Regions from separate parts of the Streptomyces sp. WAC04114 genome, predicted to be linked through region 2. Evidence: riboswitches for the same ligand, from Rfam matches in the RefSeq annotation. Region 2 holds a riboswitch; each other region holds the start of a gene.

Region 1 (7,751 bases), on a different contig from region 2:
ACCGGGGCGCCGCCCGTCTCCAGCAGGACCGTACGCCGGTCGGTGCCGAACTTCTTGGCGACGTTGGCCAGTTCGGAGGAGACCAGCTTGCGCAGCTCGGAGTCCGAGTCGAGGATCCGGGTCAGCTCCTCGATCTCCGTGTTGAGCCGGTCCTTCTCCGACTCCAGCTCGATGCGGTCGTACTTGGTCAGACGGCGCAGCGGCGTGTCGAGGATGTACTGCGTCTGCACCTCGCTCAGCGAGAACTGCTCCATCAGGCGCTGCTTGGCCTGCGCGGAGTTCTCGCTGGAGCGGATCACGCGGATGACCTCGTCGATGTCCAGCAGGGCCGTCAGCAGACCCTCGACCAGGTGCAGACGGTCGCGCTTCTTGCCGCGGCGGAACTCCGAGCGCCGCCGTACGACGTTGAAGCGGTGGTCGAGGTAGACCTCCAGGAGCTCCTTCAGGCCCAGCGTGAGCGGCTGGCCGTCCACCAGCGCCACGTTGTTGATGCCGAAGGACTCCTCCATCGGCGTCAGCTTGTAGAGCTGCTCGAGGACCGCCTCCGGCACGAAGCCGTTCTTGATCTCGATGACCAGGCGCAGGCCGTGCTGGCGGTCGGTGAGGTCCTTGACGTCGGCGATGCCCTGGAGCTTCTTGGAGCCGACCAGGTCCTTGATCTTGGAGATGACCTTCTCGGGGCCGACCGTGAAGGGCAGCTCCGTGACGACGAGGCCCTTGCGGCGGGCCGTCACCGGCTCCACCGAGACCGTCGCCCGGATCTTGAACGTGCCGCGGCCGGACTCGTAGGCGTCCCGGATGCCGGACAGGCCGACGATGCGGCCGCCCGTGGGCAGGTCGGGACCCGGGACGTGCTTCATCAGGGCGTCGAGGTCGGCGTTCGGGTGCCTGATCAGATGGCGGGCGGCGGCGATGACCTCGCGCAGGTTGTGCGGCGCCATGTTCGTGGCCATGCCGACCGCGATGCCCGAGGCGCCGTTGACCAGGAGGTTCGGGAAGGCGGCGGGCAGGGCCACCGGTTCCTGCTCCTGGCCGTCGTAGTTGGGGTTGAAGTCGACGGTGTCCTCGTCGATCGACTCCGTCATCAGGCTCGTCGCCTCGGCCATCCGGCACTCGGTGTACCGCATGGCGGCCGGCGGGTCGTCGTTGCCCAGCGAGCCGAAGTTGCCGTGGCCGTCGACCAGGGGGACCCGCATCGAGAAGGGCTGGGCCATGCGCACGAGGGCGTCGTAGATCGACGCGTCGCCGTGCGGGTGCAGCTTGCCCATCACCTCGCCGACGACCCGGGCGCACTTCACGTACCCGCGCTCGGGGCGCAGGCCCATCTCGCTCATCTGGTAGACGATCCGGCGGTGCACCGGCTTGAGGCCGTCGCGTGCGTCCGGCAGGGCGCGGGAGTAGATGACCGAGTACGCGTACTCGAGGAAGGAGCCCTGCATCTCGTCGACGACGTCGATGTCGAGGATCCGCTCCTCGTACGAGTCGTCGGGCGGCGGGGTCTTCGTGCTGCGGCGGGCCATCGCTGCCGGCTCCTTGCTGCTGCGATCCAGATCTGACGCGGACCATTGTGGACCGCCGCACTGACAAGCGGGACCAGGACCCGGGTCAAGCGGCGTCCCCGTCCGCGGACCGAGGTCGCCGCCGGGAACTTCACCAGGGCTTCGCGCGCTTGCATACAGTGGCAGGACCGGCAGGAATCCGCGGTCTGAACAACCGCTCAGCGATCGAAGGGACGTACATGCCCATGGGTCACACGGCCACAGCCCAGGCAGGCTCCGGGGGCCTGACAGCGACCGAGCACCGCCTGGCCAACGGCCTGCGCGTGGTGCTCTCCGAGGACCACCTGACCCCGGTCGCGGCGGTGTGCCTCTGGTACGACGTCGGCTCGCGCCACGAAGTCAAGGGGCGTACCGGCCTGGCTCACCTTTTCGAGCACCTCATGTTCCAGGGATCCGCGCAGGTCAAGGGCAACGGCCACTTCGAGCTCGTCCAGGGCGCGGGTGGCTCGCTGAACGGCACGACCAGCTTCGAGCGGACCAACTACTTCGAGACCATGCCCACCCACCAGCTGGAGCTCGCCCTCTGGCTGGAGGCCGACCGCATGGGCTCGCTGCTGGCCGCACTCGACGACGAGTCGATGGAGAACCAGCGGGACGTCGTCAAGAACGAGCGCCGCCAGCGCTACGACAACGTCCCCTACGGCACCGCCTTCGAGAAGCTGACCGCCCTCGCCTACCCGGAGGGCCACCCCTACCACCACACCCCGATCGGCTCGATGGCCGACCTGGACGCGGCGACCCTGGAGGACGCCCGCGCGTTCTTCCGCACCTACTACGCGCCGAACAACGCCGTGCTCTCCGTGGTCGGCGACATCGACCCGGAGCAGACGCTCGCCTGGGTCGAGAAGTACTTCGGCTCCATCCCCGGTCACGACGGCAAGCCCGCCCCGCGCGACGGATCGCTGCCGGAGACCATCGGCGAGCAGCTGCGCGAGGTCGTCGAGGAGGACGTCCCGGCCCGCGCCCTGATGGCCGCCTACCGGCTGCCGCACGACGGTACGCGCGCGTGCGACGCGGCCGACCTGGCCCTCACCGTCCTCGGCGGCGGCGAGTCCTCCCGCCTCTACAACCGGCTCGTGCGCCGCGACCGTACGGCTGTGGCGGCCGGCTTCGGCCTGCTGCGGCTCGCCGGTGCGCCCTCCCTGGGGTGGCTGGACGTGAAGACGTCCGGTGACGTGGAGGTTCCGGTCATCGAGGCGGCCATCGACGAGGAGCTCGCCCGGTTCGCCGAGGAGGGCCCCACGCCCGAGGAGATGGAGCGCGCCCAGGCCCAGTTGGAGCGCGAGTGGCTGGACCGGCTCGGCACGGTCGCGGGCCGCGCCGACGAACTGTGCCGGTACGCCGTGCTCTTCGGAGACCCGCAGCTCGCCCTGACCGCCGTCCAGCGCGTGCTGGAGATCACGGCGGAGGAGGTCCAGGAGGTTGCCAAGGCCCGCCTGCGACCCGACAACCGCGCGGTGCTCGTCTACGAGCCCGTCGCCGACGAGAGCGCCGAGGACGCCGGCACCACCGACGACACCGCAGCCGCGGCCACCGACGAGAACGAGGAGGCGGCCAAGTGACCGAGCTCGCCACGATGGACTTCCACCCCCGGCCGCAGGCGGGCGACGCCCGGCCGTGGGCTTTCCCGGCCCCCGAGCGCGGCACGCTCGGCAACGGCCTGACGGTGCTGCGCTGCCACCGCCCCGGCCAGCAGGTCGTCGCCGTGGAGGTGCTGCTGGACGCCCCCCTGGAGGCCGAACCGGCCGGACTCGACGGTGTGGCCACGATCATGGCCCGGGCCTTCTCCGAGGGCACCGACAAGCACTCCGCCGAGGACTTCGCTGCGGAACTGGAGCGCGCCGGCGCCACCCTCGACGCGCACGCCGACCACCCCGGTGTCCGGCTCAGCCTGGAGGTGCCCGCCTCCCGGCTCGCCAAGGGCCTGGGCCTGATCGCCGACGCCCTGAGGGCGCCCGCCTTCGCCGACAGCGAGGTCGAGCGGCTGGTCAACAACCGCCTCGACGAGATCCCGCACGAGCTGGCCAACCCCTCGCGCCGCGGTGCCAAGGAGCTCTCCAAGGAGCTGTTCCCGGCGGACTCGCGCATGTCGCGGCCCCGGCAGGGCAGCGAGGAGACCGTCGCCGCCATCGACTCCGCGGCCGTACGCGCCTTCTACGAGAAGCACGTCCGCCCCGCCACGGCCACCGTCGTGGTCGTCGGCGACCTCACCGGCATCGACCTGGACGCCCTGCTCGGGGACACCCTGGGTGCCTGGACGGGCTCCTCGGCCGAGCCGCGTCCCGTGCCTCCGGTCACCGCCGACGACACCGGCCGGGTCGTCATCGTGGACCGCCCCGGCGCCGTCCAGACGCAGCTGCTGATCGGCCGGATCGGGCCGGACCGGCACGACCGCGTGTGGCCCGCGCAGGTGCTCGGCACGTACTGCCTCGGCGGCACCCTCACTTCCCGCCTGGACCGCGTCCTGCGCGAGGAGAAGGGCTACACCTACGGCGTACGGGCGTTCGGCCAGGTCCTCAGGTCCGCCCCGGACGGCACGGGCGCCGCGATGCTCGCCATCAGCGGTTCCGTCGACACGCCCAACACCGGCCCCGCCCTCCAGGACCTGTGGACGGTGCTGCGCACCCTCGCCGCCGAGGGGCTGACCGACGCCGAGCGGGACGTCGCCGTGCAGAACCTGGTGGGTGTGGCGCCGCTCAAGTACGAGACGGCGGCGGCCGTCGCGAGCACGCTGGCCGACCAGGTCGAGCAGCACCTGCCCGATGACTACCAGGCCACGCTGTACCGGCAGCTCGCCGCGACCGGCACCGTGGAGGCCACCGCGGCGGCTGTGAGCGCCTTCCCGGTGGACCGTCTGGTGACCGTCCTCGTCGGTGACGCGGCGCAGATCAAGGCACCGGTCGAGGCCCTCGGCATCGGCGAAGTCACCGTCGTCGCCGCCGAGTAGCGACACGCGTCACCGCACGCGCGCGGGGGCCCTGGTTGTCTTCAAAGGCACCAGGGCCCCTTTATGCCCGAATTGGGATGGGAGTTGCCTGTCTGCCCTGTGGGATGCGCTACAAAAGCCGGGATTCGTTTGGGAATTGAAAGTGGCGCCGCTTAGCGTCATCCGGGCTGTTCGTCAGGCAGTGCGCCGCACCCGCGGCACCGGACAGTCATCGCCGAGTCCCCGTACGGCGCGAGCCAGGGGAGCCGGGGACCCATCGCAGTCCCTGGGGTGAATCGGGCGCCCGCGCGAGTCGCGAGGGAGTCCGTAGGAGACCTTCCTGCTCCGAACCCGTCAGCTAACCCGGTAGGCGAGAGGGAAGGAAAGGACCAGCCACTACATGGCGTTCACTCGCGCCACCGGGAAGCACCGTCGTCCCGGCAGGATGCAGCGCTCCACCGCCCGCGCGGCGGGCGTCGCGGCCCTCGCCACCACCGGCGTGATCGGCACCGTGGCGGCCCCCGCTGCCTTCGCCGCCGAGCCCAGTGCCGAGCAGACCGGTCTCACGCCCGTCGTCACCATGGGCGACACCGCGGCCCAGCAGATCGACGCCCAGGCCCTCGCGCAGCGGCACGCCGCCGATGAGGCCGCCGCCAAGCAGAAGGCCGAGGAGGCCGCCCGCAAGCAGGCCGCCGAGATGGCCGAGCGGGCCAAGGAGGCGGCCGAGAAGGCCCGAGCGGCCAAGGAGCGCGCCGCCCGTGAGGCCGAGCGCAAGCGCCTGAACACCTTCGTCGCCCCGATCTCCGGCTCGTACGTCTCCACCAGCTACAAGGCCAGCAGTGGCCTGTGGTCTTCCGGCAGCCACACCGGTGTCGACTTCCACGCCGCCAGCGGCACCTCCGTCCACGCGGTCGGCGCGGGCACCGTCGTCGAGGCCGGCTGGGGCGGCTCCTACGGCAACCAGGTCGTCATCAAGATGAACGACGGGACGTACACCCAGTACGGCCACCTGTCCTCCATCGGCGTCTCGGTGGGCCAGCAGGTCACCCCGGGCCAGCAGATCGCCCTGTCCGGCGCGACCGGCAACGTCACCGGCCCGCACCTGCACTTCGAGGCCCGCACCAGCCCCGAGTACGGCTCGGACATCGACCCGGTCGCCTACCTCCGCTCGCACGGCGTGAGTCTCTGACCGGAACCTCTCCGCTTCCCGAAAGCCCCGGCTCCCGAGCCGGGGCTTTCGGCGTTTACGACCGCCTGCTGTCCCAAAAATATCCATGGATTGTCGCTTGCCGTCGGAAATTCCGGCTCATTGCAATAGAGTCACGGAACGTACGTCGCTCGTCGGCGTTTCACGGGGATTAAGCGGAGGTCGGTCATGCGTATTCCCGCGCACTCGGTGTGCACGGCCATCCGGGACGACATCGTCGCGGGTGTCCACGCACGCGGCAGCCGGCTCACCGAGGAACTCCTCGCACGCCGCTACGGCGTCTCGCGGGTGCCCGTCCGGGAGGCGCTGCGCACGTTGGAGGCCGAGGGCTTCGTGGTGACCCGCCGGCACGCGGGCGCGTGCGTGGCGGAACCCACCGAGCAGGAGGCCGGCGACCTGCTGGAGATGCGCATGCTGCTGGAGCCGCTCGGTGCGGCCCGCGCCGCCCAGCGCCGTACCGAGGCGCATCTGAAGGTCCTGCGGGGCCTGGTGCGGCTGGGCCAGGAGCGGGCCCGTCGCGGGAACAGCGACGACCTGCGCTCTCTCGGCGGCTGGTTCCACGAGACGCTCGCCCAAGCCTCCGGCAGCCCGGCGCTGATCTCGATGCTCACCCAGCTCCGCCACAAGATCGCCTGGATGTACGCCGTGGAGGCGCCGGCCAGCCCGGTGGAGTCCTGGACCGAGCACGGCGCGATCGTGGACGCCGTGGCGCGCGGGGACGGCGAGCGTGCGCGGGCGGTCACGGCGCTGCACACCGAGCGTGCGAAGGGCGCGCACCGCCTGCGGTTCGGCTCCGCCGAGGAACGTGCCGGCCGTGTGAGGAACTCGCAACATCCCGTAAACACGGCGAGCCCGCGGCTTTAACAAGGCGGCCGTATACAAAGAGCAGTCAATTCTCGGGGGGCTATTTCCGCTGCCCGGATTCTTGGAATTCCTCCCCGCGTGGAAGGGGTAATGGGATGAAGGGTCCGATCGTGTCGCCCGGGAATGGGGGAAAGACCCACCCGCGCCGACCGTGAATGGCAGGGGTCCACCCGCGCCGACCAGGAATGGCAGGGCCCCGACCGCACCGACCGAGAACGGCGAAGGGCCCGCCCGGTGAGTCGGGCGAGCCCCTCGCAGTGCGCCGGATCGGGCACTCGGTGGATCAGACGGTCTCGGGCAGTTCCTCGAGACCCTCGGAGACCAGCTTGGCGAGCCGGTCCAGGGCGGCGTCCGCGCCCTCGGCGTCGGAGGCGAGGACGATCTCCTCGCCCCCCTGGGCGCCGAGGCCGAGGACGGCCAGCATGGAGGCCGCGTTGACGGGGTTGCCGTCAGCCTTGGCGATCGTCACCGGGACGCCTGCGGCCGTGGCGGCTCGGACGAAGATGGAAGCGGGGCGGGCGTGGAGGCCCTCGGCCCAGCCGACGTTGACGCGGCGCTCAGCCATGTGTTGCTGCCCTTCGGTGTTCAGGGTTGTCTAGACCAGTTTCCCATATCGTGAAGCCCACCAGGAGCGGTCCTCTCGTCCCACTCCCGGGGTGCCGTCGGATCGCGGCCTCGACCCGACTGACGCCCTCCACAGACTGCCTCGCGCCCGTTGTCGGACGCTAGCCGTACTCTGGGGCCCATGCAGACCTCGCCGGACCGGCACGAGTATCCCGCCCACTGGGAAGCCGACGTGGTGCTGCGCGACGGGGGTACCGCGCGCATCCGGCCCATCACCGTTGATGACGCCGATCGCCTGGTCAGCTTCTATGAGCAGGTCTCCGACGAGTCGAAGTATTACCGCTTCTTCGCGCCGTACCCTCGCCTGTCCGCCAAGGACGTCCACCGCTTCACGCACCACGACTTTGTGGACCGGGTGGGACTCGCGGCCACGGTCGGCGGCGAGTTCATCGCCACCGTACGCTACGACCGGATCGGCGCGGACGGAACGCCCGCGTCCGCACCCGCCGACGAGGCCGAGGTCGCCTTCCTCGTGCAGGACGCCCACCAGGGCCGCGGAGTCGCCTCCGCCCTGCTCGAACACATCGGCGCCGTCGCCCGCGAGCGCGGCATCCGGCGGTTCGCCGCCGAG
Region 2 (7,751 bases):
GATGTCCAGACCCTCTGCCAGCGCCGTCAGGTTCAGGCCGGGCGCCGCCTGCACGGTGCGCAACGCCCGCAACTGGTGCAGGGACAGGCGCAGGGACGCCTCCTGCGCGGCGATCGTCCACAGGGCCGTCAGGCTCTCCACGGCATCGGCGATCTGCGATGCGACGGTCTCCGGGCCGTCGCCCGGTCCCTTCGCCCGGTGGTGGCCGGGGCCGCCGAGATCGGTCACGAAACGGTCACTTCCATAAAGCTCCGGGTACTGATGAGGTCGCCCTCATTCAAAGGCTGTACCCGATGAACCGAGGGACAAGCAGCCCGGTTCGGAGCCCGGCCGGACCGGGGGCGGCTCAGCCGGCGCTGAGCTCCGTCAGTGCGGCGAGCGGCAGCGTGTGCTGCGTCTGGATCACCTTCGCGCGCAGGTAGCGGACGTTGTGGGCGGTGGTGAAGACGCCCGTGGGGATCCGGTCGCGGACGCCGACGCCCAGGGACCGCAACTGGTCGGCCTTGTCGGGGTTGTTGGAGAGCAGGTCCAGTTCGCCGATGCCCAGGGCCCTGAGCATCTGGGCCGCGGCCGTGTAGTCGCGGGCGTCCTCGGGCAGCCCGAGCGCCGCGTTCGCCTCGTACGTGTCGAGCCCCTCGTCCTGGAGGGCGTACGCGTCGAGCTTGTTGTAGAGGCCGATGCCCCGGCCCTCCTGGCGGAGGTAGAGGAGCACGCCACCCCGCTCGGCGATGCTCTCGACCGCCTCGCGCAGTTGCGGGCCGCAGTCGCAGCGGGCCGAGCCGAACACGTCCCCGGTCAGGCACTCGGAGTGCAGCCGCACCAGCGGGACCGGGCCGGGCTCGCCGAGGACCACGGCGACGTGCTCCTGGCCGTCGGCCAGCCCGTGGAAGGTGACGAGTTCGGCGTCGGTCTCGTAGGCGTCGTGGAAGCGCAGCGGGACCCGGACGCGGGAGCGCGGGGTGGCGATGACGGCGGGGGTGTCGGGCATGCGGGGCCTCCGGGTTCCGTTCCTGTTCGGCTGCACAGCCGTAGTGCTTCAGATTTGAAGCAGATCCACGATCGGAACCCTACTCGTGCTTGAAATTTGAAGCAATGAGAATCCGACCCGGTGTGATGCGCGTCACGAACAGGACGGCGACGACCTCCGCCGCCACGGCACGTCGTCCGCCGCCGGCCGGGTCCCGTCCTCCTGGAGCCCCTGCGCGATCGCCGCGGAGATCTCCTCCAGCTGCCCCACCTGCTCCTCGCTGAGCCGGTCGAACAGGAAGCCCCGCACGGTCTCGACATGACCCGGCGCCGCCCGCTCCAGCACGGCGAATCCCTCGTCCGTCAGCGCCGCGATGCTGCCGCGCCTGTCGTGGCGGCAGGCCTCGCGCCGCAGCATCCCGTCCTTCTCCAGCCGCGTGACCGCGTACGTCAGCCGGCTGCGCGTGATCTTCAGCCGCTCGGCGAGATCGGTCATGCGCAGCCGCCGTTCCGGGGACTCCGACAGGACCGACAGGATGGAGTAGTACAGGTGCGGCATGCCGGCGTCCTGCTGGAGCTGCCGGTCGATCGCGTCCTCCAGGAGCAGCGAGGCGGCGATGTAGGCGCGCCAGGCGCGCTGCTCATCGGGGCTGAGCCAGCGAGTCGTCATGCCGCCAGTGTAGGTTTGTTTCAAACTTGAACCAAGCCCTGTCCCGTCCCGCCGTCCCGACCAGCCGCGGAGCACCGATGCCTCACCCGTACGTCCTGCTGTCCGCCGCCGTCTCCCTCGACGGCTACCTGGACGACACCGGACCCGACCGGCTGCTCCTGTCCGGCCCGGCCGACTTCGACCGGGTCGACGAGGTCCGGGCCGGTGTCGACGCCATCCTGATCGGCGCCGGCACCATCCGCGCCGACAACCCGCGGCTGCTGGTGTACTCGGAGCAGCGCCGGGCCGCCCGCACGGCCGCCGGCAAGCCCGAGTACCCCCTCAAGGTCACCGTCAGCGGCTCCGGCGACCTCGACCCGGACGCCCGCTTCTGGCACACCGGCGGCGAGAAGGTCCTCTACACCACCGACCGGGGCGCCGAGCGGGCCCGGGCCCTGGGCCTCGCCACCGACGTCGTCCCGCTCGGCGCCGACCTCGACTGGCGGCGGCTGCTCACGCACCTGCACGACGTCCGGGGTGTGGGGCGGCTCATGGTCGAGGGCGGCGGCATGATCCACACCCAGCTCCTCACCCAGGGCCTCGCCGACGAACTCCAGCTGGTCCTCGCCCCGCTCTTCGTGGGCGACCCCCGGGCCCCCCGTCTCTTCGGCCCCGGCGGCTACCAGGGCGGCCGGCTCCGGCTGCGGGAGTCGCGGCAGATCGAGGACGTGGTCCTGATGCGCTACGAGCCGACCGCCCCGGGGACCGGCCCCCTGCCTGTCGCCGCCGACCACCACTGGCTGGCCCTCGCCTGCGAGCTGGCCGAACGGTGTCCGCCGTCGGACACGGCGTTCAGCGTGGGCGCGGTCGTGGTCGCCGCCGACGGCACGGAACTGGCCCGCGGCCACTCCCGCGAGGCCGGCGACCCGGTCGTGCACGCCGAGGAGGCGGCCCTCGCCAAGCTCGATCCGGCCGACCCGCGCCTGCCCGGCGCAACGGTGTACAGCAGCCTGGAGCCGTGCGCCCGCCGCGCCTCGCGCCCCGCTCCCTGCGCCCGGCTGATCCTCGACGCGGGTGTACGGCGGGTCGTCACGGCCTGGCGCGAGCCCGACACCTTCGTCACGGACGCCGACGGCAGCGGCCTCCTCGCGGCCGAGGGGGTGGAGGTCGTCGTCCTCCCGGAACACGAGGATCGGGCCAAGGCGCCGAACCGGCATCTGCCGGGCTGAGCGCGGCCCGGTCGGTGGGTGTGCGCGAGTGGTCCCGCGGATGGCGTACACTGGTGACACAACGACGCGGGGTGGAGCAGCTCGGTAGCTCGCTGGGCTCATAACCCAGAGGTCGCAGGTTCAAATCCTGTCCCCGCTACTGAAGGCCGAGGGCCGGAATCCGAAAGGGTTCCGGCCCTCGGTGTTTTCTCGATGTCGCCCCGGTACTTTCCCGCTGGTTGCCTCGGTAGCTCACTACGGTCGGTGAGCGAACCGTCCCGTTCCGCATAACAACTGACGCACCGTCAAAAACCGTCAGTCACTTGCGATGCGGTCAACTCGCCCGATTTGGTCCGGTCATGGCAGGTAAGTCCGCGCGAAAAAGGTTAATGATCAAGTGGAACCGCTGGAATACCCCTCGCGCCTCCATTAACGTTCGATAACGCAGCGCGGTCGTCCCAGCCGTCACAGAAGGCGGCTCCGTGCGCACGCGCCGAATCCCGAAAGGGAACCGGGGAACCACCACTTGGGGTGAATCGGGCGGATGCCACCGTGGAAGCACGGCAGGTATACGCGCGTAGGAGACCTTCCTGCTCCGAACCCGTCAGCTAACCCGGTAGGCGAGAAGGAAGGAAAGGAGTACGCCCACGTGGCGTCCAACCGGCTTGCCCCCGCGGCCCCGTACGCGCCGAAGCGCGAGAACGACACCTTCGGCTTCGGCGGCCAGCGCACCGACGAGGGCCCGTTCCAGGAGTGGAACCCCACCGAGGAGTCCATCCGTCCCGTCCGTGGCCGGCATCGCGTCACCAAGCAGCGCGGCGGAGGTCTCGCCCGCAGCTCCACCGTCCTGGGCGTCGGTGTCATAGCCGCCGTGGGCGCCGGCGGCATGGCCAGTGCCCAGACCGGCAAGCCCCCGGTGTCCATCTCCGTGCCGGACCTGCCCTCGGTGGGTTCCCTCATCTCGGACGACGACACCCCCGAAGGTTCCGCCACCCCGCTCAGCAGCCTCGGCACCGCCGCCGCGGACACGGCGGAGGACGCGTCCGGCGCCCGTGCCGGCGCCGGTGACGCGCTGCGCGCCCGGATCATGGCGCAGGTCGAGCACCAGCAGGAGCAGATCGAGACCAAGGCCGCCGAGGACGCCGCTGCCGCCGCCGAGAAGGCGGCCAAGGAAGCGGTCGCCAAGGCGGAGCAGGAAGCCAAGGCCAAGGCCGCCGAGGCCAAGAGGAAGGCGGAGGAGGAGGCCGAGAAGAAGGCCGAGGCCGAGCGGCTCGCCGCCCTCGCCAAGCAGTTCACGCTGCCGACCTCCTCGTACACCCTCACCTCGACGTTCGGCCAGGCCGGCGCCTACTGGTCCTCCGGCTACCACACCGGCCTCGACTTCGCCGCCCCCACGGGCACACCGATCAAGGCCGTCCACAGCGGCACCATCACCGAGGCGGGCTGGAACGGCTCCTACGGCTACAAGACCGTCCTCACCCTCGATGACGGCACCGAGATCTGGTACGCGCACCAGTCCTCCATCGGCGTCAGCGTCGGCCAGAAGGTCAGCACCGGCGACGTCATCGGCCGCGTGGGCGCCACCGGCAACGTCACCGGGGCGCACCTGCACCTCGAGGTCCACTCCGGTGGATCCGCCAGTGGCATCGACCCGCTGGCCTGGCTGCGGGGCAAGGGACTGAACCCGTAAGCGGTACACCCGGTGTTTACGGGAGTTTTGCATCCGTAGCGGAATGAGGTCTTCCCTTGCGGTCGTTGACACCGGGCATGACGTCTCTTCGTAAGCTCGGTACTTCCGACCTCGAGGTCTTCCCCCTCGCCCTCGGTGGCAACGTCTTCGGCTGGACCGCCGACCAGGAGCGGTCGTTCGCCGTCCTCGACGCCTACACCGCCGCCGGCGGCAACTTCGTCGACACCGCCGACGTGTACTCGGCGTGGGTCGACGGCAACCAGGGTGGTGAGTCCGAGACGATCCTCGGCACGTGGCTCGAAGCACGCGGCAACCGCTCCGACGTCGTCGTCGCCACGAAGGTCAGCCAGCACCCCGAATTCCGGGGCCTGTCCGCCGCCAACATCAAGGCCGCCGCCGACGCCTCCCTGCGACGCCTGCGCACCGACCACATCGACCTCTACTACACGCACTTCGACCAGCCCGAGGTGCCCGTCGAGGAGATCATCGGCGCGCTCGACGAACTCGTGAAGGCCGGCAAGGTGCGGCACATCGCCGCCTCCAACATCTCCGCCGAGCGGCTGCGGGCGTCCCTGGAATTCTCCGACCGCGAGGGCCTCGCCCGGTACGTCGCCCTCCAGCCGCACTACAACCTGGTCTCCCGAGACACGTACGAGGGCGAGCTCCAGGACCTCGCCGAGCGGGCCGGCCTCGCCGCCGTCCCGTACTACGCGCTCGCGTCCGGCTTCCTCACGGGCAAGTACCGGCCCGGTACGCGGGTCGAGAGCGCGCGGGCGGGCGGCGCCGCCAAGCATCTGGAGACCGAGCGGGGGCGGCGGGTTCTCGACGCCCTCGACGAGGTCGCCGCAGCGCACGACGCTCCCGTCGCCACGGTGGCCCTGGCCTGGCTCGCCGCTCAGCCGACCGTGGCGGCGCCGATCGCCTCCGCGCGGACGGTGGAGCAGCTGTCCGCGCTGCTCGGCGTGGGGGAGCTGACGCTCTCGGAGGCCGAGGTGGCACGGCTCACGGAGGCCTCGGCCTGAGCGGGACCCGGGAGCCCTAGGAGCGGTAGGGGTTGTACGCGGGGTACGCCGTCGGCTGGTGGCCGTACCCGTACACCCCGTACACCGGCCAGGGCGGGGCCGTCACCGGGACCGGAGGGGCGGTGATCCGGGCCGCGTGGTCCAGCGCGGGGCGGGCCACCTCCCGGCGCCGCCACAGTTCGCCGAGCAGTTCCCGCTCCCGTACGGCGAAGTCCGCCCCGGGGCTGCCTCGCCGGGCCCGGTGCCGCAGGAACGCCAGGGACGTCGCGTACGCCTCGTAGCGGGCCACCTCCCGGGCCGCCGCCCTGCCCGCGTGCCGGCGGGCGTACTGCCGGGCGATCCGCCGGGCCCGCATCGAGCCGAGCGCGTACGGCTCGGCCGGGGTCAGCCAGCCGGCCACGGCGTAGGCCGGCAGCTCCGCCCGTACGGTCTTCAGCTCCCGCTGCCGCGTCCAGATCACCAGCCACGTCAGCAGCCCGAAAATGGGCACCATGAACGCCGCGTACACGGCGAAGAACCCGTACTCGCCGAAGGCCGACGAGCCGTTCCACATCGCGTGCATCCCCATCGCGAGCAGCAGCCCGCCGAGCGGGAAGGCGACGCGGCGCAGCGGTCGGCGGTGGGCCGCGAGTGCGGCGATGCCGAAGCCGATGCCGGTGAGGACCGTGAAGAGCGGGTGCGCAAACGGCGACATGATGATGCGCACGAAGAAGGTCGCCGCCGTGACCGAGGCGATGCCGCTGCCGCCGGTGAGCTGGTCGGTGCCGAAGGCCGTGCCGAGGTAGAGGATGTTCTCGGTGAACGCGAAGCCGGTGGCCGTCACGCCGGCTATGACGACCCCGTCGACGATGCCGGTGAAGTCGCGGCGCCGGAAGAGGAAGACCAGGAGGACGGCCGCCGCCTTGGCCGACTCCTCGACCACCGGCGCTATCACCGTCGCGCCGAGGGTGTCCGCGCTGGACGGGTCCGCCGTCGCCGTCGCTATCCATCTCGTCGCGAAGCTGTTGGCGACGATCGCTATCAGTGCCGCCGCGCAGGCGCCCCAGGCGAAGCAGAACAACAGGTTCCGCCAGGGGCCGGGCTCCACGCGGTCCAGCCAGCGGAACGCGGCTATCAGCAGGGGCACCGGGAGGACGGCCAGCCCCAGCCCGACCAGGAACCCCTCCGTGCCGGTCTCCTCGCGGACCAGGGCGAGGATGACCAGGCCGGATATCGCGAGGAGCGTGCTCAGCGCGCCGTAGCGCACCCAGGGGCGGTGCCACCAGTGGGCGTGCCGCGAGGAGCCGGCTGTGCCCGAGCCGGCGAAGGGTGAGCCGTCGGTGGGACCGGCGGGGTACGACGGATGTGGGGGGCTGGTGGCCACGGCATTGACCCTAACGACGGATGGGCGCTGTCCGCAGGCGGGAGAGGTGCCAGGGGTGGTCAGGCGCCGGCGGGGGGCTGGTCCACGTGCTGTACGCGGCGGAAGAGGAGGTCGTTCACGACATGTCCCTTGTCCAGTCCCTGGCCCTCGAAACGGGTCAGCGGACGGAAGTCGGGGCGCGGCGCGAAACCACCGTCCGCCTGCGTGTTCTCGAAGTCGGGGTGTGCCGTGAGGACCTCGAGCATCTGCTCCGCGTACGGCTCCCAGTCGGTGGCGCAGTGGACGATCCCGCCGGGTCTGATGCGGGTGGCGGCGAGGGTGAGGAAGTCGGGCTGGATGATCCTGCGCTTGTGGTGGCGCTTCTTGGGCCAGGGGTCCGGGAAGTAGACGCGGAGGCCGCCGAGGGAGTCCGGGGCGAGCATCTCGCGCAGGAGGATGATCGCGTCGCCGTTGCCGACGCGGATGTTGGACAGACCGTTGCGGTCGGCGAGGTTGAGCAGGTTGCCCTGGCCGGGGGTGTGGACGTCGACGGCGAGTATGTTCGTGGCGGGGGCGGCGGCGGCCATCTGGGCGGTGGCCTCGCCCATGCCGAAGCCGATCTCCAGGACGACGGGGTTGTCGTTGCCGAACAGCTCGGGCAGGTCGAGGGTCCGGCTGCCGTCGATGTCGAGGCCCCACTTGGGCCACAGGCGCTGTAGCGCGTCCGCTTGACCGGCGGTGACGCGGCTGCGGCGGGGCTGGAAACTCCGGATCCGCCGCTCGAAGTGCGACCCGGCGGGGTCGGCCTTCGGCCCGTCCGGGAAACGCGGCTCGCCCTTGGCCCGGGTACGCCGGACGGAGACACCCGGAGTGT
Region 3 (7,751 bases), on a different contig from region 2:
CGGGGAGCCTCTCGCTCCCCGGCCCTCGCCGTTCGTCCGCCATGCGCCCCGGGTCAGCTCGCCGGGAGCGTCTCGGGGTCCTCGGTGCCCTTCCCGGCCGAGCGGCCACCGTCACTCACCGTATCGGCCTGGGCCATGGCCGCCGCGTCCGACGCGGTCTTGATGCCGGCTCCGGCGAGGGCCTCCCCGGCCGCGCGACCGCCCGCCGGGGCGAGCGCCACCCCACGCCACCACGGCTCCGACGGGACCGTCTCGGCCGTGGGCTCGAAGGGCTCGCCGGGCCGGGGCAGGGCGACACCGGCACCCACCGCGCGGGCGGCAGCGAGCGTCCCCTCGCCGGGGTCGGCCCACGGATGGGTCGCCAGATTGAAGGTGGCCCAGTGGATCGGCAGCATCGGACCGTGCTCCGGTCCGCCCTGGAGGTCGAGGTGGGCGCGCATGCCCTCCTCGGGGGTCATGTGGATGTCCGGCCAGAAGTCGGAGTAGGCGCCGATCTGGATCATCGTGGCGTCGAACGGCCCGTGCTCGGCGCCGATCTCCTTGAAGCCGTCGAAGTAGCCGGTGTCACCGCTGTGGTAGATCCGGTGCTCGTCCCCGGCGACGACCCAGGAGGCCCACAGGGTGTGCTGGGTGTTGCGCAGCCCGCGGCCGCAGAAGTGGCGGGCCGGGGTGGCGGTCAGGGTGAGACCGCCGATCTTCGTCGTCTCGTGCCAGTCCAGCTCGCGCAGCCGGTCGGCGGAGACGCCCCAGTGCTCCAGGTGCGCGCCGACACCCAGGGGCACGGCGAACAGGGTGTCCGTGCCCGCGAGCGCCTTGATGGTGGGCAGGTCCAGATGGTCGTAGTGATCGTGCGAGATCACCACGACGTCGACCGGGCCGAGCGCGGCGAGCGGCAGGGGCACGGGGTGCAGCCGCTTGGGCCCGGCGAAGGAGAAGGGGGAGCAGCGCTCGCCCCACACCGGGTCGAACAGGACGCGCCGGCCGTCGATCTCGGCGAGGACGCTGGAGTGCCCCATCCAGGTCAGCCGCAGGCCGGTGCCCGGGGGCCGGGCGATGTCGGCGAGGGTGGTGGAGTGCACCGGGACGGTGCCCTTCGGGACGCGGCGGGGCCGGGTGTCCTTGTCGAAGAAGACCTTCGCGAAGTCCAGGGTCGAGCCCGAGGGCCGGGTCCGCGCGGGGCCGCCGGGGTTCTGGAAGACCCCGTCCTTGAAGTGGGGCGATCTGCGGATGCGCGCCATGCGCTCACCGCTCGGATCCGCGCCGAACGCCCCGGGCCGGAGCGCGCGGAGCCCGGAGCTCAGGGTACGGAAACCGGCCACGGTACCTCCAGGTGGAGTCGGTCAGGCTTTCCATTATGGTCGGCCCCTCCGACAACGCCGGATCACAGGGGTCCCACCGGAGGAGATACTGACCGGTGATTCAGTATCCCGGCGGCGAAGGAGCCCGAATGGCCACCCCCCTGCTCTCCCTGACCTGGACCGATCACCTCACGGGTCGGCAGGGCTTCCTGGTCGTCGACCGGCTGGTGCGCGGAGTCGCCAGTGGCGGTCTGCGGATGCGGGCGGGCTGCACCCTGGACGAGGTCGCGGGTCTCGCCCGCGGTATGACCGTGAAGGAGGCCCTGCACTACGACCCCGCGAACCGCTACGTCCCGCTCGGCGGCGCCAAGGGCGGCATCGACTGCGATCCGCGGGATCCGGAGGCGTACCCGCTGCTGGTGCGCTACCTGCGCGCGATGCGGCCGTACATAGAGAGCTGCTGGACGACGGGCGAGGACCTGGGGCTCACCCAGGACCTGGTCGACCGGGCCGCGGCCGAGGCGGGGCTGGTCTCCTCGATCCAGGCCGTCTATCCGCTGCTGGATGACGAGGCCGAGGCCCGGCGGCGGCTGCGGGACGCGTTCGCGGTCGAGGTCGACGGCATCGGTCTGGACGAGCTGGTCGGCGGCTGCGGTGTGGCGGAGGCGGCCCTGGCCGCCCTGGACCGGGCCGGTGTGCCGTACCCCGGGACGCGGGTCGCGCTCCAGGGTCTCGGCACCATGGGCGGGGCCACGGCGCGCTTCCTCACGCGCGCGGGGCTCACGGTCGTGGCCGTCGCCGACCTCAAGGGCACGATCGCCAACCCGGCGGGCCTCGACGTCGAGGCGCTGCTCGCCGCGCGGGACGCCCACGGCACGGTGGACCGCTTGGCGCTGCGCCCCGGCGACCGCGAACTGCCGGGCGACGCCTGGCTGTCGGCCGACGCGGACGTGCTGGTGCCGGCGGCCGTGTCGTACGCGATCGACACCGTGAACCAGGAGCGGATCACCGCCCGCTGGGTCGTGGAGGCGGCCAACATGCCCGTACGGCCGGAGGCGGAGGTGCTGCTCGCCGCGCGCGGGGTGACTGTGCTGCCGGACGTCGTGGTCAACTCGGGGACGAACGCCTGGTGGTGGTGGACGCTGTTCGGGGACATCGACGCCGACGCCGAGGAGGCGTTCGCGTACACCCGCCGCTCGATGCGAACGCTGGTCGAGCGGATGCTGGACCGCGCGCGGGCCGACGGGACGACACCGCGCGCGGCCGCCCACGCGATCGCGGCGGACCGGCTGCCGGTGATCGCGGAGCGGTTCGGCTGGTTCCGGTGAGGCGCCCGCCCTCCGCGGCGGCAGCCGGCTCGGGCCCTGCCGGACAGGCCGAAAACACCCCGTCGAGGGGCCGTGGGCGCGTGGGTAGGGTGACGGCGTGACGAGAGTCCGGTTGAGTGTGGCCCAGCGGCGCGGGGATCTGCTGCGGGCCGCCATCGAGCAGATCGAGGCGAGGGGTGTGGCGGCGGTCCGGATCGCCGATGTGGCCTCGGTGCTCGGCGTGAGCAACGCGCTGGTCCTCTATCACTTCTCCACGAAGGAGCAGTTGGTCGCCGCCGCGTTCCGGCACGCGGCGGAGGGCGACCTGGCGCATCTTCGCAAGCTGCTCGGCCGCCGTTCACCGGCGCTGCGCCGGCTGCGGTCGGCCGTGCGGTGGTACGCCCCCACCGGGCCGGCCAAGGGCTGGCGGCTGTGGATCGAGGGCTGGGCGGCGGCGCTGCGCGACCCCGTGCTGCGGGAAGTCGCCCAGGATCTCGACCGGCAGTGGAAGGCGGCGCTCGCCGAGGTCATCGCGGAGGGGGTGGCGGCCGGCGAGTTCCGCTGCCCGGACCCGGCCGGCACGGCCTTCCGGCTCACCGCCCTTCTCGACGGTCTCGCCGTGCAGCTGACGTCCTACGCCGGCGCGGTGCCGCGAGCCCGGGCCCAGGAGTGGGTGGAGGAGGCACTGGCCCGCGAGTTGGGCCTGACGCGGGAGCGGCCGCCGCCCTGACGGCGTCGCGAAAACGGCAGCGGCCCGGCGAAGCCCGGCACCCCCCGACCACCGCAACCACCCGCACCCCCGGCCGCCGGAACCGCCGGCGCCCCGAAGCGCCTCACAGGCCCGGCTCGCCCCGGAAGCCCGGCCCAGGACGCGTGCGGGCCGTGCCGGGGGTCCCACCCGGCACGGCCCGCACGCGCAGGAGCCGCCCTTACGCCACCGACGCGATCCGCATTTTGATGTCGTCCGCCGACAGCGCCCCCTTGGCCGTCACATGGTCGCCCGACGACTCCCCGCGCAGCCGGCGCCCGATCCACGGCACCAGGAACTCCCGCGCCCAGGCGACGTTGTCGCGCCGCATGTCGAAAGCGCCGCGCGGGGGCAGCGGGGGCCACGCCTGCTCGGGGTCGGCCGGCACGTCGAGGCCGAGCACCTGGCCCGCGCGGAGCGCCACGCGCGTGTGCCCCTCGGGCGACAGGTGCAGCCGGTCGGCGTCCCAGGCCCTGCGGTCCTGCACGCTGCGCAGGGACCACAGGTCCAGGACCGGGCAGCCGTACCGGTCGGCGATGGCCCGGACGTGTCCGTTGTACGTGGCGATCTTGCCGCGCAGGTGCTTGAGCACGGGCACGCCACGGGTGTCGAACCCGGTCGTCACCATGACCGTGCCGGACACGGCGGTGAGCTGGACCAGCGCCCGTTCGAAACGCTCGGCCACCTCGTCCGGGTCGGTACCGGGCCGGATGAGGTCGTTGCCCCCGGCGCAGAACGAGACGAGGTCCGGGGCCATCTCGACGGCCCGCGGAACCTGGTCCGCCACGATCTGGTCGAGGAGCTTTCCGCGTACGGCGAGATTGGTGTACCGGAAGTCGCCCTCGGGCCTGCGGTCGGCGAGCAGGACGGCGAACCGGTCGGCCCAGCCGACGAACGCCCCGTCGGGACCGGGATCGCCGACGCCCTCGGTGAAGCTGTCCCCCAGCGCCACGTACGACCCGATCACTGCTCTGCTGTCACTCTTCGAATCGTCTGCCACAACAGCTCATGATTCACCTTCGAATGTGACCTACGCGACCGTAGGAAGGAGTTGACGGGCGGTGAGATAAGCCACTCCTAAAGTGTTCGCCAACTTCGGAATACACCGCTTGTCAGGGATGCTCCGGCTGCGGACCGGCGGCCATCCGCACACACCGAAGGCCGGACCCGGGGATCGGGGTCCGGCCTTCGGAGGCGCGTCAGGCAGGTGGTCGTGCGGTCGGTCAGCCGACGGAGACGCCGTGCGAGCGCAGGAAGGCGACCGGGTCGACGTCGGAGCCGTAGTCCGGCGTGGTGCGGATCTCGAAGTGCAGGTGCGGTCCGGTCACGTTGCCGGTCGCGCCCGACAGGCCGACCTGCTGCCCGGCCGTCACGGTCTGGCCGGCCGAGACGGAGAGCTGGGACAGGTGGGCGTACTGGGCGTAGTGGCCGTCCTTCAGCTTGATGACGACCTGGTTGCCGTACGCGCCGCCCCAGCCGGCGGAGACGACCTCGCCCGCACCGACGGCCTTGAGGGAGGTGCCGGTCGGGACGACGAAGTCGACACCGGTGTGGTAGCCGCTGGACCACATGCTGCCGGACATGCGGTACGGGGTGCCGACGGTGGCACCGTCCACCGGGAGGGCGTAGCCGCTGGAGTTGCTCGCGGCCGCGGGCTTGGCGGCGGCCGGCTTGGCGGCGGTCTCCTTCTTCGGGGCCGACTCGGCGGCGGACGGCTTCTGGGCGGAGGCCTTCGGAGCGGCCGGGGCCGAGGACTTCGGGGCGCTCGCGGCCTTCTTGCCGATCGACAGCGTCAGGCCGGGGTGGATCAGCGACGGGTCGGAGCCGACGGCGTCACGGTTGTCCGAGTAGAGCTTCTTCCAGCCCCCGCTCACGTGCTGGTCGTCGGCGATCTTCGCGAGGTAGTCACCGGCCGTCACGGTGTACGTGCGGGCACCGTTGGCCTTTTCGGCTGCCTTCTTCTCGGCGGCCGGAGCGGACTGGACGGCCTTTTCCGGAGCCGACTGAGGGGTGGCGGCGTGGGCGCCGGCGGCCCCCATGAGCGGCAGGGCGAGGGCGGCCCCGCCGGTTCCGGCGACGGCGATGGAGCGGGTGAAACGCTGGGTCTTGGGACGGCGGTGCTTACCCTTCGCGGGCATGGCGAATTCCTCTCCGTCGCCTGCGAGGTGAGCTGTCGGGTGCGAGCTGGAGATGCCCGGCCGCGCCGTGGCGCGACTTAACCCCAAGCCGTTCCGGGAACCGGAACAGGCGTCTTACCTGTGGGTCCCCCGCTCCTGCCGTACGTCGGGTCAGTGTGTGCGGACTCCGGGCGGCGGCAGGATTAGGCGTCCGTCCGGATTGGTGTGGAACGTAAGCGACCGAGACGCAATGGGACAAGCTTGCGGTTGCGCGTGACGGTGTTTTCCCTGACGTGTCGACACAAGTGCCGTCACCGAGCGTGGATTACCGATCTCCCGCATTCCTCAATGAGCCTGAATAGCGCCAGAATTACGTGAACATGGCGACAACACATCGTCACGAATATGACGATGGTCACGCACCCCGATCTCATCTCCTTTGCGATCGGGGCACGTTATCCCTTAACTGCCGAATCCCCCTATTCGGACAGAACGACTACTTCCGCTTAAGGCGGACGACCGCGGCGTCCAGATCCCCGCGCAGGCCGACGCGAAGTCCGTGGTGCAGCAGTACGGCCCCTCGGTGGACTTCGCCCGTTTCGAGGCATTCGTACGAAGCTGTCGGATCCAGGCCGCGCAGTCGGAGCGCCGGCACGGGCTCGCCGTAACGCTGCGCCTGGAGCCAGGCGAGGACGACAGTCTCGTCGCCGAGGACGTACTGCACGGCACTCACGCCGCCCTCCGGGGGACGCAGCCGGTACAGGTCGCCGCGCTGCACCACGGGCCGGATCTCCTTGTACAGCGCCACCCACTCCCGTGCCTCGGCGAGCTCCTCGTGCGTCCACCGCGTGAGGTCGCCGCCGACACCGAGCACCCCGGCCATGGCGCTGACGAACCGGAACCGCAGGGAGCTGGCCCGCCGGTTGAGCATGGCGTTCGGGCTGTCGGTGACCCAGGCGGCCATGACCCGGGCCGGGTGGATCTGGCTGAAGCCGTGCTGGATGGCGAGCCGGTCGAGCGGGTCGGTGTTGTCGGAGGTCCACACCTGGTCCGTCCGGCTCAGCACGCCGAGGTCGATCCGCCCGCCGCCACCCGAGCAGGACTCGAAGGCCACACCCGGGTGAGCGGCCCGCAGCCGGTCCAGCAGGGCGTACAGGCCGTGCACGTGGTCGACCCACAGTCGCTGCGGGTAGGGGTCGTCCGGCCAGCCGGCGTCGGTGAAGCAGCGGTTGAAGTCCCACTTGACGTAGTCGACGGGAGCACTGGAGAGAAGCCCGTGGAGCTGCTCCCAGAGGTACTCCCGGACGTCCTCGCGGGCGAGATTGAGTACGAGCTGATTGCGGAATTCCGTCCGCTTTCGTCCTGGTTGGTGCTGGACCCAGTCAGGGTGCGCGCGGTACAGGTCGCTGTCCGGGTTGACCATCTCGGGCTCGACCCAGATCCCGAACTGCATGCCCAGACCGTGCACATGGTCGGCGAGCGGCTTCAGCCCGCCCGGGAAGCGGTCGGGGTTCGGGGTCCAGTCGCCGAGCCCGGCCCGGTCGCTGGTGCGCGCCCCGAACCAGCCGTCGTCGACCACGAACAGCTCGACGCCCATGGCCGCGGCCCGCTCGGCGAGCGCCCGCTGCTGCTCCTCGGAGATGTCGAACTCGGTGGCCTCCCAGGAGTTGAACAGCACCGGCCGGTCCCGCTCGGAGTCCGGGACGACATGCGCCCGCTGATATGCGTGCCAGGCGCGGCTGGCCCCGCCGAAGCCGCCGTCGCTCCAGAGCCCGGCGAAGACGGGGGTCGTGCACGACTCCCCCGTGCCCAGTGTCAGCAGGCCCGAGTCGTCGTGGCCGGCACCGCCGGTGATCTGTACGCGCGCGTCCGGCAGCTGGGCCACGGCGATCCGCCACGACCCGGACCAGCCGAGGGCGCAGCTGTAGACCTCGCCGTGCTCCTCGGTGGCGTGGGTGTCGAGGGCGACCCACGGCAGGTGCTGGTGCGAGGTGTGGCCGCGGCGGCTGCCGATGACCTTCTCGCCGTGGGTGAGACCGGAGCGCGTCAGCCGGGACTCGGCGCCCCAGCGGCCGTGCAGCTGGGACAGCCGCCAGGCGTCGCGGTCGGGCAGGGTCCAGGTGGCGGAGTCGGCGCGCAGCAGCTCGACGGCCGGTCCTCGGTTGTCGAGGGTCACCCATCGCTCGACGACATCCGTCGAGGGGCGTATCCGGTAGTGCAGCGTGATGGCGAGGTCCCCGTCACGGAACCGGAGCCGCAGTTCGCCGTCCTCGGTGTCGTA
Region 4 (7,751 bases), on a different contig from region 2:
ACTCCGGGCCCGTCCACCCGGGCGGCCTCGCGCGCCGGATCCCGTTCCCGCCGCCGTACGCCCCCCAAGCGCTCGGCGCTGATGACGATCGCGGTGCCGTCGGCGTGTGTCATGGGTGTCGCCGGGATCGCCGCCGCCTCCGTCGGCACGTTCTCCGACGACAGCGCCGCGGAAGCGCAGACGACCGCGGCGGACGCGCAGCCGGTCAAGCCGGCCGCCGCCAACAACAAGCTGGACACGCAGTTGCAGAGCCTGTCCGCCGGCGCCGACGACTTCGCCGACCGGGCCAGCCGTACGCAGGAGCGCATCGACCTCAAGGCCCAGCAGGCGGCCGAGAAGAAGAGGGCGGCGGAGGAGGCGGCCCGCAAGGAGCGGCTGCGCCCCAAGTTCGCCCTGCCGGTCGCGCGGCACGGACTGAGCGCCTACTACGGCCAGTCCGGCATCAACTGGATGTCGTTGCACACCGGCATCGACTTCCCCGTCTCGTACGGCACGACCGTGATGGCCGCGACCGACGGCACCGTCCGCACGCAGTGGAACAGCGCGTACGGCAACATGATGATCCTGACCGCGAAGGACGGCACGGAGACGTGGTACTGCCACCTCTCCACGTACACGGTCCCCTCGGGTACGACCGTGCAGGCCGGCGATCCGATCGCGCGCTCCGGCAATTCCGGCAACTCCACCGGACCGCACCTGCACTTCGAGGTGCGCCCGGGCGGCGGCTCGGCCATCGACCCGCTCCCGTGGCTGCGCAGCCACGGCATCGACCCGTCGTGACGTCCCGGCGGCCGCGGTCCCCCGCCCGCGCCGAGTAACGTCCCGGCGGCCCCGCCCGCGTCGAGCGCGCAGGGGCCGGCCGGTTCACCTCACGTCGCTACAGCTTCTCCACCGGCGCGTACCGCAGCAGCAGCCGCTTCGGCTTTGTGTCGCCGAAGTCGATCGTCGCCTCGGCGTTGCCGCCCGTGCCCTTGACGCCGACGACGGTCCCGAGTCCGAACTGGTCGTGCGTGACCCGGTCCCCGACCGCCAGCGACACCACGGGCTTCTCCGAGGTGCGGCGCGTGGCGAAACCGGAGGCGCCCGACGCCGACGAGCGCGAGCGGGACGACGACAGCGAGGCCGCCACCGCCGAGACCGGCCCGGAGGACGCGGGCGCGGGCGCTCCCGTGCGCTTCCACTCCACGTGGGCCGGCGGGATCTCCTCCAGGAACCGGGAGGGCGGGTTGTACGAGGGCTGGCCCCAGGCGCTGCGCAGCGTGGACCGGGTCAGGTAGAGCCGCTCCCGCGCGCGGGTGATGCCGACGTAGGCGAGGCGCCGCTCCTCCTCCAGCTCCTTGGTCTGGCCGAGGGCGCGCATGTGCGGGAAGACGCCGTCCTCCATGCCGGTGAGGAAGACGACCGGGAACTCCAGGCCCTTGGCGGTGTGCAGGGTCATCAGGGTGATGACGCCGTCGCCGTCCTCCTCGTCGGGGATCTGGTCGGAGTCGGCGACCAGCGCGACCTGTTCGAGGAAGTCGGACAGGGTGCCCCGCTCGTCCTCGCCGCGCTCCTGCTCGAACTCCATGGCGACGGCCGCGAGTTCCTGGAGGTTCTCGATCCGGGTCTCGTCCTGCGGGTCGGTGGAGGCCTGGAGTTCGGCGAGGTAGCCGGTGCGCTCCAGGACGGCCTCCAGCACCGTGGCCGGTCCGGCACCGGACTCGACGACGGTGCGGAGGTCCTCCATCAGCGTGTTGAACCGCTTGACGGCGTTGGTGGAGCGCGCGGCCATGCCGTACGCCTCGTCGACGCGCTTGAGGGCCTGCGGGAAGCTGATCTTCTCGCGCTGGGACAGGGCGTCGATCATCGCCTCGGCGCGGTCGCCGATGCCCCGCTTGGGGACGTTGAGGATCCGGCGCAGCGGCACCGAGTCCTCCGGGTTGGCGAGCACGCGCAGGTAGGCCAGGACGTCCCGGACCTCCTTGCGCTCGTAGAAGCGGACGCCGCCGACGACCTTGTAGGGCAGGCCGACGCGGATGAAGATCTCTTCGAAGACACGGGACTGGGCGTTGGTGCGGTAGAAGACGGCGACGTCGCCAGCCTTCGCGTCGCCCGCGTCGGTGAGGCGGTCTATCTCCTCGGCGACGAACTGCGCCTCGTCGTGCTCGGTGTCGGCGACGTAGCCGGTGATCTGCGCGCCGGTGCCCGCGTTGGTCCACAGGTTCTTGGGGCGGCGGGACTCGTTGCGCTCGATGACGGCGTTGGCGGCGCTGAGGATCGTCTGCGTGGAGCGGTAGTTCTGCTCGAGCAGGATGGTCGTCGCGTCCGGGTAGTCCTCCTCGAACTGGAGGATGTTGCGGATGGTCGCGCCGCGGAAAGCGTAGATCGACTGGTCGGCGTCACCCACCACGCACAGCTCGGCGGGCGGGACCTCCGCCTCGGGCGGGACGTCGACGGGGTGCTCGGAGGTGCCGACGAGCTCGCGGACCAGGGCGTACTGGGCGTGGTTGGTGTCCTGGTACTCGTCCACCAGCACATGGCGGAAGCGGCGGCGGTAGTGCTCGGCAACGTCCGGGAAGGCGCGCAGCAGGTTGACCGTCGTCATGATCAGGTCGTCGAAATCGAGGGCGTTCGCCTCGCGCAGCCGCGACTGGTACATGGCGTATGCCTGGGCGAGGGTCTTCTCGAAGCCGTCGGTGGCCTGGGCGGCGAAGTCCTCCTCGTCGATCAGCTCATTCTTCAGGTTGCTGATCTTGGCGCTGAAGGACTTGGGCGGGAAGCGCTTGGGGTCGAGGTCCAGGTCGCGGCAGACCAGGGCCATCAGGCGCTTGGAGTCGGCGGCGTCGTAGATCGAGAAGGAGGAGGTGAAGCCGAGCTTCTTGCTCTCCCGGCGCAGGATGCGCACGCACGCGCTGTGGAAGGTCATGACCCACATGGCGTTGGCGCGCGGGCCGACGAGCTGCTCGACGCGTTCCTTCATCTCGCCGGCGGCCTTGTTGGTGAAGGTGATCGCCAGGATCTGGCCCGGGTGCACGTCCCGCTCGGCGAGCAGGTGGGCGATGCGGTGCGTGAGCACCCGGGTCTTGCCGGAGCCGGCTCCGGCCACGATGAGCAGCGGGGAGCCGGAGTGGACGACGGCGGCGCGCTGGTTGTCGTTCAGCCCTTCCAGCAGCGCGGCGGAGTCGATCACCGGGCGGGGGGCGCCGTCGCGGTAGTAGGCGTCCCGGTCCGGGGGCGCGTCGAACTTCCCGCCGAACAGATCGTCCGGAATCGGCTCCGGTACGTGATCGTCCTCGGGTGGCGGCGGGGGCTCGTGGGCCGGGCCCCGCTGGGCCTGGAGGTTCGCCAGGAAGTTGTCGTCAAAGAGGCTGCTCATCGCTCTCCGAGTCTAGGGCGCCCCACTGACAGCCCGCCGCCGCCCTGAGAACATCGCCCGCCGCCAGGGCTTCCGCGGGCCGGACCGGCGGCGCGTTGTCGCCCTCCATGACCGCCTGATCACGGCCTGCTACGCCCCCGCAATTACGAATGAGTCGTGACTAATCCCCCTTGATCGCTCACTCTCGGCAACGCTCATGAGTGAGGTCACGAAAATGTATCGGGCATATCACCCATCAACCTTCACAGGGGCCACACGAGTTGGCTACCGTGCGACCAGGCCGCATGACCCCCACCGGCGAACGTCGCCGGGCCGCGCGGCCTCCGCCGAGTCCGGCACGCCGCAGCGGCAGCCGGAGCCGGGGACCCAACCGTGAACCTGGGGTGAATCGGCCCGACTCCCTGTACGGAGACGGCCGTAGGGCAAACCTTCCGAACCACCCGCCCGAACCCGACAGCTAACCCGGTAGGCGGAACGTGGAAGGAGTCGCCTCCCTTGGCGTCGCACCGCAAGTCGCGTCCTACGGGTTCGCGCGTGGCAGGTATACGGACCCCCGCCCTCGCAACGGCGGCCCTCACCTCCGTGGCCCTGCTGTCCCAGTCGGCCAACGCCGCCCCCGCGGCCGACGACAAGCCCAGCCTGGAGGAAGTCGAGAAGAAGGTCGACGACCTGTACCGCCAGGCCGAGTCGGCGACCGACAAGTACAACGCGGCCAAGGAGAAGACCGCGAAGCAGCGCAAGCGCGTCGACACCCTCCTCGACGACGTCGCCGAGCGCACCCAGAAGCTCAACGAGGCGCGCGAGGAGCTGGGCTCCTTCGCCTCCGCCCAGTACCGCACCGGCGCCGCCGCCCCGGACACCGCGACGTTCCTGCTCGCGGACACCCCGCAGGACTACTTCGACCAGACCCAGCTGATGGACCGGATGACCGGCCGGCAGAAGGTCGCGGTCGACGACTACGTCACGCAGCAGTCCGAGACGATGAAGAAGCGCCAGGAGGCCACCGAGAGCCTCGAGACGCTCACCGACTCGCAGGCCGGCCTGAGGACGGCCAAGGCCACCGTCCAGCGCAAGCTCGCCGACGCGCGCGAGCTGATGTCGAAGCTGACCGCCGAGGAGAAGGCCCGGCTCGCGGCGATCGAGAAGGAGAAGCAGGCGGAGGCCGCCCGCAAGGCCGACGAGCTGGCCCGGCAGCAGGCCGCGCAGCAGAAGGCGCAGGAGGAGGCGGCTCAGCAGCAGGACAGCGGGTCCTCCTCGTCGGGGTCGTCGGGTTCCGACTCGTCCTCCTCGACGGCACCGGCCGACTCCTCGTACGCCACCAAGGCCGACAAGGCACTCGCCTTCGCCCGGGCCCAGATCGGCAAGCCGTACGTGTGGGGCGCGGTCGGACCCGGCTCCTACGACTGCTCCGGTCTCACCCAGGCCGCCTGGAAGGCCGCGGGCGTCACCCTGCCGCGCACGACCTACGACCAGGTGAACGCCGGCACCACGGTCCCGCTCTCCCAGGCCCGGCCCGGCGACCTCGTCTTCTTCTACGACGACGTCACCCACGTCGGGATCTACATCGGCAACGGCATGATGATCCACGCCCCGAAGCCCGGCACGTACGTGCGCGAGGAGTCGGTCTACTACGACGGCGAGTCCGCGATCCACAGCGTGGTGCGCCCCGCCTGAGAAGTGCCGCCACGTTTTTGAGGGGCACACGCGCGTGCCCCTCTCACAACCGACGCGGCGCTCTCTAGCATCGGCACTATGTCCGGTACCTCCCCGTTTGCCACCTGGTGGTCGACGTATGCGCTGGCGACCGGCATCGTGTCGGTCGGTCTCGACTCGGCGGGGTACGGGGTCCTCTCCCGCGTCGCCCTCGGCCTGGCCTGCGCCGCCTGGCTGGTGGCCGTCGCGGGCCTCGCCCAGCGCAGGCACGGCGTGTGGCGGTCGGAGACACCGGCCGCGCTCACCACCGTGGCGGCGACCGCCGTCCTCGGCACCGGCTTCTCAGCGGCGGGCCTGCAGCCCGTCGCCGAGGCGCTGCTGGCCCTCGCCATACTGCTCTGGGCGGTACTGCTCACCGCGGAGGCTCAGGGGCGGCGCGGGACGGTGTTCCTGCGCTGTGTGGCCACCGAAGGGCTCGCCGTGCTCGGCGCGACGCTCGCCGCGGCGGATTCGGCGGCCTGGCTCGCCCACGCGGCCCTGGTGCTGTTCTGGCTGGGGCTCGCCCTCTACTGCTTCGCCCTGTTCCGCTTCCAGCCCCGGCAGGTGGAGGAGGGGCGCGGGGACCACTGGCTCGCGGCCGGCGCCCTCGCCGTCTCCTCCATGGCCGGGGCGAAACTCCTCAGCGCCGACAGCTCGCGCCTGTACCTGTGGAACGAGGAGAACACCAGCGCCCTGCGCACGACGACCGTCACGCTGCTCGTGCTCGCGCTGATCGCCTGCGTCGCCCTGCTCCTCGCCGAGCTGTTCTGGCCCCGGCACCACTACGACGTGCGGCGCTGGGCGACCGTGTTCGCCGCGGTCGTGACCGCCACGGCCACCCTGGCGGTCGCCGCCGCGCTCGACGTCGCCTGGCTCGACGCGGCCGGGGAGGTGCTGCTGTGGATCGCGGTGGCCGCCTGGCTCGCGTGCACCGCCTGGGCTCTCGCCGCCGCCCGGGCCGGCACCCGGCGCTCCCGGGTCAGGTCCAGAGCACGGCGATGAAGATGTTCGCCGTGGTCAGCAGACCCACCAGGCCGAAGAGGCCCTTGTCCACCTTCTCGTCGTCCCGCTTCACGTAGACCAGGCCGAGGATCACGATCAGCAAGGCCAGCTTCACGCCGATCTTCACGTTGTCCACGGACTGGTCGTCGGCCTGGTTGAGGCCGACCAGGATCACCCCGGTGACCAGCATCGTGAACGCGCCGTGCAGCATCGCGGGGGTGAAGCGGGCGGTACCCTCGCCCATCGCCTTCATCTGGGTGAGGAAACCACCCAGGAGCGAGGCGATGCCGATGATGTGGAGGCCGACGAAGAGGTGGATGAGTACGTCCATGAGGCCGGAGCCTAATGAGGGGCCCCTGGGGCACCCGACACCGGCCCAGTGATGCATATATGCGCCCCATAGCACCCGATCACGGTCACTCGCTCAGAATCCGGCGCATCGGTCATCACGCTCAGTGAAGTGGGCGGCGCCTCGACGGGGCCACGGTCGCATACGGTCACCGTCGGTCCTCTCGCATCACTTCCGCACACCCGCCACGGGCCCGGCACGGCGACGCTTAGCGTCCTCCACCAGGTGCCCGGCTCCCCACCGCCGCCCGGGCCAGGGGCGGCAGTCGGACACCACCGCCGAAAAGTCCGGCGGCGATCCGCTCCCCCTGTGCGGGCCGTCGCCGGACGCGCAGGCCGCCCGTCCGCTCCCCCCCCCCGGCGGCCGCACCCACCCCCGGCGGTCGAGGAAAGGACGTGGCCTCCAGGTGGCAGCGCACCGCAAGCCCCGACAGCGTTCGACGGGTGGCAGCAAGGCCCGTACAGCCGCCACGATCGCCCTCGCGGGCGCGGCGACGGCGACGGGCTTCGACGGCACCGGACACGCCGAACCACAGCTCAGCCCCGCCCAGGTCAAGGCCAAGGTGGACGAGCTGTACCAGGAGGCGGAGGTCGCCACCGAGAAGTACAACGGCGCGAAGGAGAAGGCCGACGCGGCCGGGCAGCGGCTTAAGGACCTCCAGGACCAGGCGGCGCGCAAGGAGGAGCGGCTCAACTCCGCCCGCGACGCCCTCGGTTCGGTCGCCGCCGCGCAGTACCGCGCCGGGGGCCTCGATCCCGCGGTGCAACTCGCCCTGTCCGACGATCCCGACCGGTACCTGGGGAACGCCGAGTTCGTGGAGAGGGCCGGCAACCGGCAGAACGCCGCCGTCGCGGGTGTACGCAGGCAGCTGCGGGAGATCGAGCAGCTGCGCGGGGCCGCGCACATCGAGCTGACCTCGCTGAAGTCGCGGCAGACGGAACTGAAGCAGCACAAGAAGACGATCACCGGCAAGCTGGGCTCGGCACGGCAGCTGCTGTCCCGGCTCGGCGTGCAGGAACGTTCCCGGCTGGGCGCACCACCCGACCGCGCGTCCCGCTCGGCGGGCCCACGGGACACCCTCGCGGCCCCCGGCTCCGCCTCCGCCCAGGCGCCCAACTCCCGCGCCGCCGCGGCCGTCTCCTACGCCTACCAGAAGCTCGGCAGCCCCTACGTCTGGGGCGCCACCGGGCCGAACGCCTTCGACTGCTCGGGACTCGTCCAGGCCGCGTACCGCGCCGCGGGGGTCGCCCTGCCCCGCACGACGTACTCCCAGATCGCCGCCGGCCGCCGCGTCTCCCGCTCCGAACTCCTCCCCGGCGACCTGGTCTTCTTCTACGCCGGCATCAGCCACGT

What was found. A riboswitch is a leader RNA that binds a small molecule or an ion and turns the genes downstream of it on or off. The one in region 2 is predicted to bind cyclic di-AMP.
Positions count from the first base shown of each region.
Region 1: another riboswitch for cyclic di-AMP. It lies ahead of K4G64_RS24035 (M23 family metallopeptidase); the one in region 2 lies ahead of K4G64_RS25920 (M23 family metallopeptidase).
Region 3: another riboswitch for cyclic di-AMP. It lies ahead of K4G64_RS06870 (LysM peptidoglycan-binding domain-containing M23 family metallopeptidase); the one in region 2 lies ahead of K4G64_RS25920 (M23 family metallopeptidase).
Region 4: another riboswitch for cyclic di-AMP. It lies ahead of K4G64_RS20155 (C40 family peptidase); the one in region 2 lies ahead of K4G64_RS25920 (M23 family metallopeptidase).

Region 1 covers NZ_JAIGQA010000102.1:1,535-9,285, reverse strand. The annotation lists gene K4G64_RS24050 (DNA topoisomerase (ATP-hydrolyzing) subunit A) at 1-1,520, opposite strand, end outside; gene K4G64_RS24045 (M16 family metallopeptidase) at 1,745-3,121, shown strand; gene K4G64_RS24040 (pitrilysin family protein) at 3,118-4,506, shown strand; cyclic di-AMP (ydaO/yuaA leader) riboswitch at 4,709-4,873, shown strand; gene K4G64_RS24035 (M23 family metallopeptidase) at 4,886-5,674, shown strand; gene K4G64_RS24030 (GntR family transcriptional regulator) at 5,861-6,556, shown strand; gene K4G64_RS24025 (HPr family phosphocarrier protein) at 6,840-7,121, opposite strand; partial or broken gene K4G64_RS24020 (GNAT family N-acetyltransferase) at 7,302-7,751, shown strand, end outside.
Region 2 covers NZ_JAIGQA010000117.1:6,678-14,428, reverse strand. The annotation lists gene K4G64_RS25945 (MarR family winged helix-turn-helix transcriptional regulator) at 1-228, opposite strand, end outside; gene ribA (GTP cyclohydrolase II) at 347-988, opposite strand; gene K4G64_RS25935 (MarR family winged helix-turn-helix transcriptional regulator) at 1,121-1,636, opposite strand; gene K4G64_RS25930 (dihydrofolate reductase family protein) at 1,714-2,844, shown strand; tRNA gene K4G64_RS25925 (tRNA-Met) at 2,910-2,983, shown strand; cyclic di-AMP (ydaO/yuaA leader) riboswitch at 3,305-3,461, shown strand; gene K4G64_RS25920 (M23 family metallopeptidase) at 3,473-4,513, shown strand; gene K4G64_RS25915 (aldo/keto reductase) at 4,591-5,535, shown strand; gene K4G64_RS25910 (PrsW family intramembrane metalloprotease) at 5,552-6,898, opposite strand; gene trmB (tRNA (guanosine(46)-N7)-methyltransferase TrmB) at 6,958-7,751, opposite strand, start outside.
Region 3 covers NZ_JAIGQA010000014.1:65,046-72,796, reverse strand. The annotation lists gene K4G64_RS06890 (MBL fold metallo-hydrolase) at 54-1,319, opposite strand; gene K4G64_RS06885 (glutamate dehydrogenase) at 1,448-2,626, shown strand; gene K4G64_RS06880 (TetR/AcrR family transcriptional regulator) at 2,724-3,335, shown strand; gene K4G64_RS06875 (SGNH/GDSL hydrolase family protein) at 3,535-4,320, opposite strand; gene K4G64_RS06870 (LysM peptidoglycan-binding domain-containing M23 family metallopeptidase) at 4,577-5,491, opposite strand; cyclic di-AMP (ydaO/yuaA leader) riboswitch at 5,496-5,657, opposite strand; gene K4G64_RS06865 (alpha-galactosidase) at 5,967-7,751, opposite strand, start outside.
Region 4 covers NZ_JAIGQA010000074.1:7,801-15,551, forward strand. The annotation lists gene K4G64_RS20145 (M23 family metallopeptidase) at 1-780, shown strand, start outside; gene pcrA (DNA helicase PcrA) at 878-3,355, opposite strand; cyclic di-AMP (ydaO/yuaA leader) riboswitch at 3,670-3,843, shown strand; gene K4G64_RS20155 (C40 family peptidase) at 3,851-5,029, shown strand; gene K4G64_RS20160 (hypothetical protein) at 5,108-6,049, shown strand; gene K4G64_RS20165 (hypothetical protein) at 6,027-6,380, opposite strand; gene K4G64_RS20170 (C40 family peptidase) at 6,805-7,751, shown strand, end outside.